2 regions of the Lysinibacillus sp. JNUCC 51 genome follow, and region 1 is predicted to be linked to the other one. Evidence: a T-box and tRNA genes for the amino acid it is inferred to sense, from the RefSeq annotation. Region 1 holds a T-box; the other holds one or more tRNA genes.
The links. A T-box is a leader RNA that pairs with one kind of tRNA and senses whether it is charged. The one in region 1 lies ahead of JNUCC51_RS18560 (valine--tRNA ligase), so its partner is inferred to be a tRNA-Val.
Positions count from the first base shown of each region.

Region 2: it has a tRNA-Val gene. The T-box ahead of JNUCC51_RS18560 (valine--tRNA ligase) is inferred to sense a tRNA for this amino acid. The anticodon was not compared.

Region 1 is NZ_CP065545.1:3,848,443-3,853,921, reverse strand. Features, by position in the region: gene JNUCC51_RS18560 (valine--tRNA ligase) at 1-1,932, opposite strand, end outside; T-box leader at 2,059-2,336, opposite strand; gene JNUCC51_RS18555 (YszA family small membrane protein) at 2,435-2,629, shown strand; gene JNUCC51_RS18550 (valyl-tRNA synthetase) at 2,606-3,424, opposite strand; gene JNUCC51_RS18545 (SRPBCC family protein) at 3,788-4,234, opposite strand; gene JNUCC51_RS18540 (hypothetical protein) at 4,938-5,243, shown strand; gene JNUCC51_RS18535 (hypothetical protein) at 5,371-5,479, opposite strand, start outside.
Region 2 is NZ_CP065545.1:2,304,912-2,310,390, forward strand. Features, by position in the region: tRNA gene JNUCC51_RS11030 (tRNA-Ala) at 87-162, opposite strand; tRNA gene JNUCC51_RS11035 (tRNA-Ile) at 175-251, opposite strand; rRNA gene JNUCC51_RS11040 (16S ribosomal RNA) at 345-1,896, opposite strand; tRNA gene JNUCC51_RS11045 (tRNA-Ala) at 2,042-2,117, opposite strand; tRNA gene JNUCC51_RS11050 (tRNA-Pro) at 2,141-2,217, opposite strand; tRNA gene JNUCC51_RS11055 (tRNA-Arg) at 2,228-2,304, opposite strand; tRNA gene JNUCC51_RS11060 (tRNA-Leu) at 2,324-2,412, opposite strand; tRNA gene JNUCC51_RS11065 (tRNA-Gly) at 2,418-2,492, opposite strand; tRNA gene JNUCC51_RS11070 (tRNA-Leu) at 2,541-2,625, opposite strand; tRNA gene JNUCC51_RS11075 (tRNA-Lys) at 2,647-2,722, opposite strand; tRNA gene JNUCC51_RS11080 (tRNA-Thr) at 2,730-2,805, opposite strand; tRNA gene JNUCC51_RS11085 (tRNA-Val) at 2,809-2,884, opposite strand; rRNA gene rrf (5S ribosomal RNA) at 2,895-3,010, opposite strand; rRNA gene JNUCC51_RS11095 (23S ribosomal RNA) at 3,128-5,479, opposite strand, start outside.

The sequences.
Region 1 (5,479 bases):
ATCCCAAATGAAGTTATAAAGCTCGCGGCCAACTTCACCAAATTCGTAGCGCTCAGCAAGAGATGTTACACGTTCAATTGTTTCATTTAAGCGAGTAAGGATCCATTTATCGGCAACTGATTTTTCACCAGTTAAGTCGATTTCATCATATGTCATACCTTCCATGTTCATTAAAGCAAAACGAGAGGCATTCCAAATTTTATTAGAAAAGTTCCAAACTGCTTCTACTTTTTCAGTTGTATAGCGTAAATCTTGACCAGGTGATGATCCAGTAGCTAAGAAGTAACGTAATGAATCGGCACCATATTGATCAATAACGTCCATAGGGTCTACACCATTGCCAAGTGATTTACTCATCTTACGTCCTTCACCATCACGTACTAAACCGTGAATTAACACATCTTTGAATGGGCGCTGACCTGTAAATTCAAGACCTTGGAAAATCATTCGAGAAACCCAGAAGAAAATAATATCATAACCAGTTACAAGTGTGCTTGTTGGATAGTAACGTTTATATTCTTCATTTGTCTCATCTGGCCAACCCATTGTAGAAAATGGCCATAGTGCTGATGAGAACCATGTATCTAATACGTCTTCATCTTGTGTCCAGTTTTCTACATCTGCTGGTGCTTCTTTTCCTACGTAAATTTCACCTGTTTCATTGTGATACCAAGCTGGGATTTGATGACCCCACCATAACTGACGTGAGATACACCAGTCACGAATGTTTTCCATCCAGCGAGAATATGTGTTTTCAAAACGAGATGGTACGAAGTTTACTTGGCCTTCTTCATCTTTTTGAAGAGCAAGTGAAGCATCAGCAAGTGGTTGCATTTTTACGAACCATTGTGCTGAAAGATATGGCTCTACAACAGCACCCGAACGTTCAGAGTGACCTACTGAATGTGTATGCTCTTCAATACGGATAAGCACGCCCGCTTCCTGTAAATCTGCTACGATTTGCTTACGGCATTCAAAGCGATCCATACCGTTATACTTGCCAGCAAGCTCGTTCATTGTACCATCTTCATGCATTACAAGAATGCGTTCTAGATTATGGCGGTTACCAACCTCAAAGTCATTAGGATCGTGTGCTGGTGTCATTTTAACAACCCCAGTACCAAATTCCATATCTACGTAGTCATCTGCTACGATTGGAATTTCACGACCTACGATTGGTAAAATAACTGTTTTACCAATTAAGTCTTGATAACGCTCATCTTTCGGGTGCACGGCTACCCCAGAGTCACCTAGCATTGTTTCAGGACGTGTAGTTGCTACTTCTACATATCCTGAGCCATCAGCCAATGGGTATTTCATATGATAGAATGCACCTTGAACATCTTTATAGATAACTTCAATATCTGATAATGCTGTTTTTGCAGCAGGGTCCCAGTTAATAATGCGTTCGCCACGATAGATTAAGCCTTTTTCATATAATTGAACGAAAACAGTTTTAACTGCATCGGAAAGACCTTCATCAAGTGTGAAACGCTCACGAGAATAATCCAATGCAAGACCAAGTTTCGCCCATTGATCGCGAATATGCCCAGCATACTCTTCTTTCCATTCCCATGTTTTTTCGAGGAATTTTTCACGACCTAAATCATAACGTGTAATATTATCTTCTCGTAGTTTGGCCTCTACTTTTGCCTGTGTTGCAATACCTGCATGGTCCATTCCTGGTAACCAAAGTGCATCATAACCTTGCATGCGCTTCATACGAATTAAAATATCTTGTAATGTTGTATCCCATGCATGACCAAGATGCAATTTACCTGTTACATTCGGTGGTGGAATAACGATAGAATAAGGCTCCTTTTCACTTGTAGGCTGCGCCTCAAAAAATTTCCCTTGTAACCACCATTCATAACGACCCGCTTCAATGGACTGCGGATCATATTTTGTAGGCATTGAAATGTTTTCTGTCATTTTGACTCCTCCTGTTGACTTAATAATTTTACCGGTGTGAGATAGTACCAATCATTCTGTTTTTATGTCTCAGGTAGAGGCACATGTAGCAGAAGATTAATGAAAATAAAAAAAACTCCAAACGTCTAAAAGGACGAAGGAGTTTAAGTTCGCGGTACCACCTTTAATTCCAGCAGAGGCGAGTTAAGCTGTCACACATTTCATCAGAAAAAATGTACATCTTGCTTAAGCCTTTTACTACTGGCTCTCAATTCGGTAACGGTGTTTAACCGGCTTTAACTACTGTTAGTTCACTAAAGCTGCTCGAGGGCTACATTCAATTAGGTACATATAGAAACTTCTCAGCTACCGTTTCCTCTCTTAAAATGTACTTATAATTTACTCTTCCCTGTCATAGCATCTATATTCGACTTTTTCACATTGTACCGCAAAATCGTGGAATTTTTCAAGTGATTTAGTCATTTTTTAGGAAGCACTACTAGAAAAGGAAGTGAAAATTCAAATGCGTCGACGCAAGTATAATCCTTGGCATTTACCACCATGGCTACGACAATTTCGTTTTTATTGCAAAACGATAATTGTACCAATTTGTGTTTTTCAGTTTGTACGTGTCATCATCATTCCAACATCTGGAGATTTCATTATTTTATTGCTCCTGCTACTTCTATGCTATTTACTTTTGAAAGAAGTCATTTGAAACACGAACCTTTAGCGGTGTATAGTCTTCCGTTAAATCCCAGATCATAGATGGAGCTTCCCCCCAAGAGCTGGATTCACGGACTACAATATGACTCGAGGATTCCCTCAACATTGTTTTTTGCTCAGCTTGTGCAAGCTTTTCTTTTTTGTCTGAAGCTACTATTGCTTCAGACTTTTCCTTTTGTGCTGCAAATGTTACATTCTTTGATTTTTCCTCTTGTATTGATGTTGTTACAACTGCGGATTTTTCTTCTCGTATTGAATCCATTACTTCTGTAGACTTTTCATATTGTGCCGAAGCTGCAGTTACTGCAGGTTGTTTTACCTGTGACGTATCTTTAAAAGCCGCTTTCTCTATCTGAGCTGAAGCATTGACAGTGACTGGCTGCTTTTCTAAAATATGCGCTTTTTCGAATGCTGGCTCTGGCTCATTAAAAATACTTGTAACTGTCCATTCTAGCTGACACATCTGATTAGTCAATATAGGTCGAATATCCTTTACCATTAAATCTTCAATAGCTGCATCCTTTGGTAAATCCACATTTAAAGGAACTGCATACTCAAAATAACCAGTATCCCCTTGAATATCTAACGCATTAATTCGTACTAATTCTTCATCATCCATGAAAGCTTGCATGTCTTGAAAATCAAAGCGAACATGTGCTGTGATATGATAAATACCATTTAATCGTAAAGAATCTTCTAACTGCATCGTCTGCCACCGTGGCTTGATTTGTACAGCTGCTATTTCTGTAGGGCAGCCATAACCAGGAAAACAAAAAGTTTCACTCATATTCCAAGTTTTCTGTTCGATAATAATCCCTCCCCTTGCATCATATGAATCTCCAAAGGTGAGTATGCTATAAGATGAATAATCAATTTCGTCTTGGCGTAATAATGTAGCTGTCGCTTTGCTTTCACTCAGAAAAACAATACGTTTGGATTTTGAGTTGCACTTTGGAAGGCGACTTATGGAAGGCTCAAGAATAGAGCCAGACCGGTACAGATAATTACTGATGATGAGCCTAAAAAAGACATACTAGAAAACATCTAGCATGCCTTATTACTGTTTGTATCAATTATGCCACGGCATAATTGCGTCTGGAGTCGGCTTTTTTGCACAAAGCCGATTCCGTGACATCCGCTGGAGGCGTTATTATACATTCACCAATTTAATTTTATTTGCTACACGGTCTGTTAACATTTGTGTTGCTTTTGGTATGATCGGTTTAAAGATTGGATTTAAAACAGGACCAGCTAATCCTCCTGCTACTACTTCCAAGAAGCCTGTCATTTTTGTATTTTCTGCATCAATGCTTTCTGCTAGGAAATAACCGTTTCCTGAAAAATTATCAGAAAGTCCTTTTAATTCGAATGTTACTTTTGTTGGCGCTACCCATTCTAAAATAGTGATTTCTACTTGTACTGTTTTTTTCAGAACACCAACATTGCCTTTAAACGTCCAATTTGAATGTTTTTCATCAATCATTTCATGTGCATTATAACCTGGGACAAGCTTTGCCCATTTTTCCATATCACTGACGAAATCCCATACATTTTCAATTCCTACGGGTACTTCGACCATATGTGTGCCTGTTGCCATATCAATTCACTACTTTCTTTTACGAATAGCTATATTATATACGATTTCGCCCACAATTTGGCTATGCTGAAAGTTATAATTTTAATAATTTTTTTAGTAGTATCGATTATTTTCATTCATTGACAATCCAACGTTAAAGTAAAGCTGTAGTTTAGTGGGATAAATTATCATAAAACTCGAAACGAAAACCACGAAATTCAGTCTAATTTATAAAAGGGAGTGATGATATTGAAAAAATTAGCTTAATTTTATCTTCAATATTTTTTTCAATAGGGTTATTAGGCTGTCTACAAAGTGGTAATGAGGAGAAACTCAACAAAGACATTTCAAAGTCAACTGATGAAATAACAGATAAACCTACAATCATAGGCGAAATTGTTCAAATAGAAGGTGGAAGATTTTTAGTAGAAAGCAAAACTGAAAAATTAGCATATAGAAGGCCAGATGCGATATGTTTTCAACAGATGAAATTGAATCCTTAAAAGTAGGACAAAATGTTTCTGTTTGAACAAACGCACTAGAGAATAGTTATCTTCAAAAAACAAATGCCGAAAAAATTGAGATAAATGAATAATATTTTAGTAGGGAGAGATTTGTTATTAAAAAAAATAATTTGCTATTACTATCCCTGTTGGTTTTATTCTTAGGAGGATGTTCAAACAGTATTTTTGAAAATGATACTACAATTACAAGTATTGAGATTTTGAAATTTGCAAGTGCTTCACCAAGTTCTGAAGAATACAGAGTGCAAGAAGGTGAAGTTATTTCAGTCATTAAATCGAAAGAAGAAATAAAGCGAATTATTAATTCGCTTAAAAAAGCAGAACGAGAAAATACCGAAAGCATGAATATTGCCTTGCCTGATCATATAATTATATTTAAAGAAAACGAAAATGTAATATTAACACTTGGCTATTATCCCAATATTAGTTGTGAGAAGGATGAATTCCTTGACTTAGACAAAGATAAAATTTATATAACCAACGTACTGAATTTAATTCAAAAATGATAAATATAAATACCATCTTGTTCAACAAATAAGGACTTTACCTTCAATAAAAATAAGACTTGCGTTTAAGATTAATCTTCATTTATGTAGGTCCTTTTGTTATGCTTCCCTTAACCACCCTTTTAGCTCACACATGGCTAATAATCAAGCGAATCTCATGAGTTACGTCCTCACCATCCTTAATAACACCCTTTTCAAGGTAATATCCAATAAATAGATATAGTGAACACCTATAA
Region 2 (5,479 bases), 1.5 Mb from region 1:
TATTAAGCCTATAAAAAAACTTAAAAAATAAATGTGTTTGTTACAATTTCAATGTCGTTTTATCCAGTTTTCAAAGAACAAATTATTGGTGGAGCCTAGCGGGATCGAACCGCTGACCTCCTGCGTGCAAGGCAGGCGCTCTCCCAGCTGAGCTAAGGCCCCAAGAGGTATATATGGTGGGCCTAAATGGACTCGAACCATCGACCTCACGCTTATCAGGCGTGCGCTCTAACCAGCTGAGCTATAGGCCCTCTTAGAAGTTTATAATTATTTATAAACCTTCAAAACTGAACGCAAAACGTAATCTTACAAACCCTAGGTTTGTATTCCGAAAATATCCTTAGAAAGGAGGTGATCCAGCCGCACCTTCCGATACGGCTACCTTGTTACGACTTCACCCCAATCATCTATCCCACCTTCGGCGGCTGGCTCCAAAAGGTTACCCCACCGACTTCGGGTGTTACAAACTCTCGTGGTGTGACGGGCGGTGTGTACAAGGCCCGGGAACGTATTCACCGCGGCATGCTGATCCGCGATTACTAGCGATTCCGGCTTCATGTAGGCGAGTTGCAGCCTACAATCCGAACTGAGAACGACTTTATCGGATTAGCTCCCTCTCGCGAGTTGGCAACCGTTTGTATCGTCCATTGTAGCACGTGTGTAGCCCAGGTCATAAGGGGCATGATGATTTGACGTCATCCCCACCTTCCTCCGGTTTGTCACCGGCAGTCACCTTAGAGTGCCCAACTAAATGATGGCAACTAAGATCAAGGGTTGCGCTCGTTGCGGGACTTAACCCAACATCTCACGACACGAGCTGACGACAACCATGCACCACCTGTCACCGTTGTCCCCGAAGGGAAAACCATATCTCTACAGTGGTCAACGGGATGTCAAGACCTGGTAAGGTTCTTCGCGTTGCTTCGAATTAAACCACATGCTCCACCGCTTGTGCGGGCCCCCGTCAATTCCTTTGAGTTTCAGTCTTGCGACCGTACTCCCCAGGCGGAGTGCTTAATGCGTTAGCTGCAGCACTAAGGAGCGGAAACCCCCTAACACTTAGCACTCATCGTTTACGGCGTGGACTACCAGGGTATCTAATCCTGTTTGCTCCCCACGCTTTCGCGCCTCAGCGTCAGTTACAGACCAGAAAGTCGCCTTCGCCACTGGTGTTCCTCCAAATCTCTACGCATTTCACCGCTACACTTGGAATTCCACTTTCCTCTTCTGCACTCAAGTCCCCCAGTTTCCAATGACCCTCCACGGTTGAGCCGTGGGCTTTCACATCAGACTTAAAGGACCGCCTGCGCGCGCTTTACGCCCAATAATTCCGGACAACGCTTGCCACCTACGTATTACCGCGGCTGCTGGCACGTAGTTAGCCGTGGCTTTCTAATAAGGTACCGTCAAGGTACAGCCAGTTACTACTGTACTTGTTCTTCCCTTACAACAGAGTTTTACGATCCGAAAACCTTCTTCACTCACGCGGCGTTGCTCCATCAGGCTTTCGCCCATTGTGGAAGATTCCCTACTGCTGCCTCCCGTAGGAGTCTGGGCCGTGTCTCAGTCCCAGTGTGGCCGATCACCCTCTCAGGTCGGCTACGCATCGTCGCCTTGGTGAGCCGTTACCTCACCAACTAGCTAATGCGCCGCGGGCCCATCTTATAGCGACAGCCGAAACCGTCTTTCAGTATTTCGCCATGAAGCAAAATAGATTATTCGGTATTAGCCCCGGTTTCCCGGAGTTATCCCAAACTACAAGGTAGGTTGCCCACGTGTTACTCACCCGTCCGCCGCTAACGTCGAAGGAGCAAGCTCCTTCTCTGTTCGCTCGACTTGCATGTATTAGGCACGCCGCCAGCGTTCGTCCTGAGCCAGGATCAAACTCTCCATAAAAAGAAATTTGATTAGCTCAAATTGTTTTGCTGGCATCATGTTTGATGTCCAAAATTTTGTTTCTTTTACTAACTCAAGGTTAGCTACTAAAAACTTTATTGATTACGTTTTGCTTGTTCAGTTTTCAAGGTTCATTTGTTTTAATTGGTGGAGCCTAGCGGGATCGAACCGCTGACCTCCTGCGTGCAAGGCAGGCGCTCTCCCAGCTGAGCTAAGGCCCCATATAAATTATATTTTTAGGAAATGGTCGGGAAGACAGGATTCGAACCTGCGACCCCTTGGTCCCAAACCAAGTGCTCTACCAAGCTGAGCTACTTCCCGTTTGTTATATTGGCGCGCCCGACAGGAGTCGAACCCATAACCTTCTGATCCGTAGTCAGACGCTCTATCCAATTGAGCTACGGGCGCTAATTATTAAAATAAAAAATGGTGCCGAGGGCCGGAATCGAACCGGCACGGTAGTCACCTACCGCAGGATTTTAAGTCCTGTGCGTCTGCCAGTTCCGCCACCCCGGCACATTTGGAGCGGAAGACGAGGTTCGAACTCGCGACCCCCACCTTGGCAAGGTGGTGTTCTACCACTGAACTACTTCCGCATGTGCATAAGATTTATTTATCCTGGCAATTATGAAATTTAAAAAATATGGTGCGGGTGAAGGGAGTCGAACCCCCACGCCTTGCGGCGCTAGATCCTAAGTCTAGTGCGTCTGCCAATTCCGCCACACCCGCATATTTTGTTGGCAATTTAAATGGTGAGCCATGAAGGACTCGAACCTTCGACCCTCTGATTAAAAGTCAGATGCTCTACCAACTGAGCTAATGGCTCAAAACTATGGTGCCGGCTATAGGAATCGAACCCACGACCTACTGATTACAAGTCAGTTGCTCTACCTGCTGAGCTAAACCGGCAAATGGTGGAGGATGACGGGCTCGAACCGCCGACCCCCTGCTTGTAAGGCAGGTGCTCTCCCAGCTGAGCTAATCCTCCTGGGTAATATGCCTAGCGACGTCCTACTCTCACAGGGGGAAGCCCCCAACTACCATCGGCGCTAAAGAGCTTAACTTCCGTGTTCGGTATGGGAACGGGTGTGACCTCTTTGCCATCATCACTAGACTATTTTAAAGACAAGATTTATTATAACACATTTTGTTATAATTGCAAGCTTTTTTTAAAAAAACTTTCTTGTTCTTTCAAAACTGGATAAACGGTGCATTGAATGTTTCAAACGTTTTGGTTAAGTCCTCGATCGATTAGTATTCGTCAGCTCCATGTGTCACCACACTTCCACCTCGAACCTATCTACCTCATCGTCTTTGAGGGATCTTACTTACTTGCGTAATGGGAAATCTCATCTTGAGGGGGGCTTCATGCTTAGATGCTTTCAGCACTTATCCCGTCCACACATAGCTACCCAGCGATGCCTTTGGCAAGACAACTGGTACACCAGCGGTGTGTCCATCCCGGTCCTCTCGTACTAAGGACAGCTCCTCTCAAATTTCCTACGCCCACGACGGATAGGGACCGAACTGTCTCACGACGTTCTGAACCCAGCTCGCGTACCGCTTTAATGGGCGAACAGCCCAACCCTTGGGACCGACTACAGCCCCAGGATGCGATGAGCCGACATCGAGGTGCCAAACCTCCCCGTCGATGTGGACTCTTGGGGGAGATAAGCCTGTTATCCCCGGGGTAGCTTTTATCCGTTGAGCGATGGCCCTTCCATGCGGAACCACCGGATCACTAAGCCCGTCTTTCGACCCTGCTCGACTTGTAGGTCTCGCAGTCAAGCTCCCTTGTGCCTTTACACTCTACGAATGATTTCCAACCATTCTGAGGGAACCTTTGGGCGCCTCCGTTACCTTTTAGGAGGCGACCGCCCCAGTCAAACTGTCCGCCTGACACTGTCTCCTGCCCCGCTAAGGGGCATGGGTTAGAATTTCAATACAACCAGGGTAGTATCCCACCGACGCCTCCTTCGAAGCTGGCGCTCCGAGATCTCTGGCTCCTACCTATCCTGTACAAGTTGTACCAAAATTCAATATCAGGCTACAGTAAAGCTCCACGGGGTCTTTCCGTCCTGTCGCGGGTAACCTGCATCTTCACAGGTACTATAATTTCACCGAGTCTCTCGTTGAGACAGTGCCCAGATCGTTACGCCTTTCGTGCGGGTCGGAACTTACCCGACAAGGAATTTCGCTACCTTAGGACCGTTATAGTTACGGCCGCCGTTTACTGGGGCTTCAATTCGCAGCTTCGCTTGCGCTAACCACTCCTCTTAACCTTCCAGCACCGGGCAGGCGTCAGCCCCTATACGTCACCTTACGGTTTTGCAGAGACCTGTGTTTTTGCTAAACAGTCGCCTGGGCCTATTCACTGCGGCTCTCATGCGCTTGCACGCTCAAGAGCACCCCTTCTCCCGAAGTTACGGGGTCATTTTGCCGAGTTCCTTAACGAGAGTTCTCTCGCACACCTTAGGATTCTCTCCTCGACTACCTGTGTCGGTTTGCGGTACGGGCACCTCTCACCTCGATAGAGGCTTTTCTTGGCAGTGTGAAATCAGGAACTTCGTCCATACGGACTCGCCATCACAGCTCAACGTTACAGTGTGCGGATTTGCCTACACACACGCCTTACTGCTTGGACGCGCATATCCAACAGCGCGCTTACCCTATCCTACTGCGTCCCCCCATTTCTCAAACGGTGAGGAGGTGGTACAGGAATATCAACCTGTTGTCCATCGCCTACGCCTATCGGCCTCGGCTTAGGTCCCGACTAACCCTGAGCGGACGAGCCTTCCTCAGGAAACCTTAGTCATACGGTGGACGGGATTCTCACCCGTCTTTCGCTACTCATACCGGCATTCTCACTTCTAAGCGCTCCACCAGTCCTTCCGATCTGACTTCAACGCACTTAGAACGCTCTCCTACCACTGACATCGTAGATGTCAATCCACAGCTTCGGTGAATCGTTTAGCCCCGATACATTTTCGGCGCAGCGTCACTCGACCAGTGAGCTATTACGCACTCTTTAAATGATGGCTGCTTCTAAGCCAACATCCTGGTTGTCTGTGCAACGCCACATCCTTTTCCACTTAACGATTACTTTGGGACCTTAGCTGGTGGTCTGGGCTGTTTCCCTTTTGACTACGGATCTTATCACTCGCAGTCTGACTCCCGTGTATAAATATCTGGCATTCGGAGTTTGTCTGAATTCGGTAAACCGGGATGGCCCCCTAGTCCAAACAGTGCTCTACCTCCAGTATTCTCATCACGAGGCTAGCCCTAAAGCTATTTCGGAGAGAACCAGCTATCTCCAAGTTCGATTGGAATTTCTCCGCTACCCACACCTCATCCCCGCACTTTTCAACGTGCGTGGGTTCGGGCCTCCAGTAAGTGTTACCTCACCTTCACCCTGGACATGGGTAGATCACCTGGTTTCGGGTCTACGACCACGTACTATTTCGCCCTATTCAGACTCGCTTTCGCTGCGGCTCCGCCTTCTAAAGCTTAACCTTGCACGTAATCGTAACTCGCCGGTTCATTCTACAAAAGGCACGCTATCACCCATTAACGGGCTCTAACT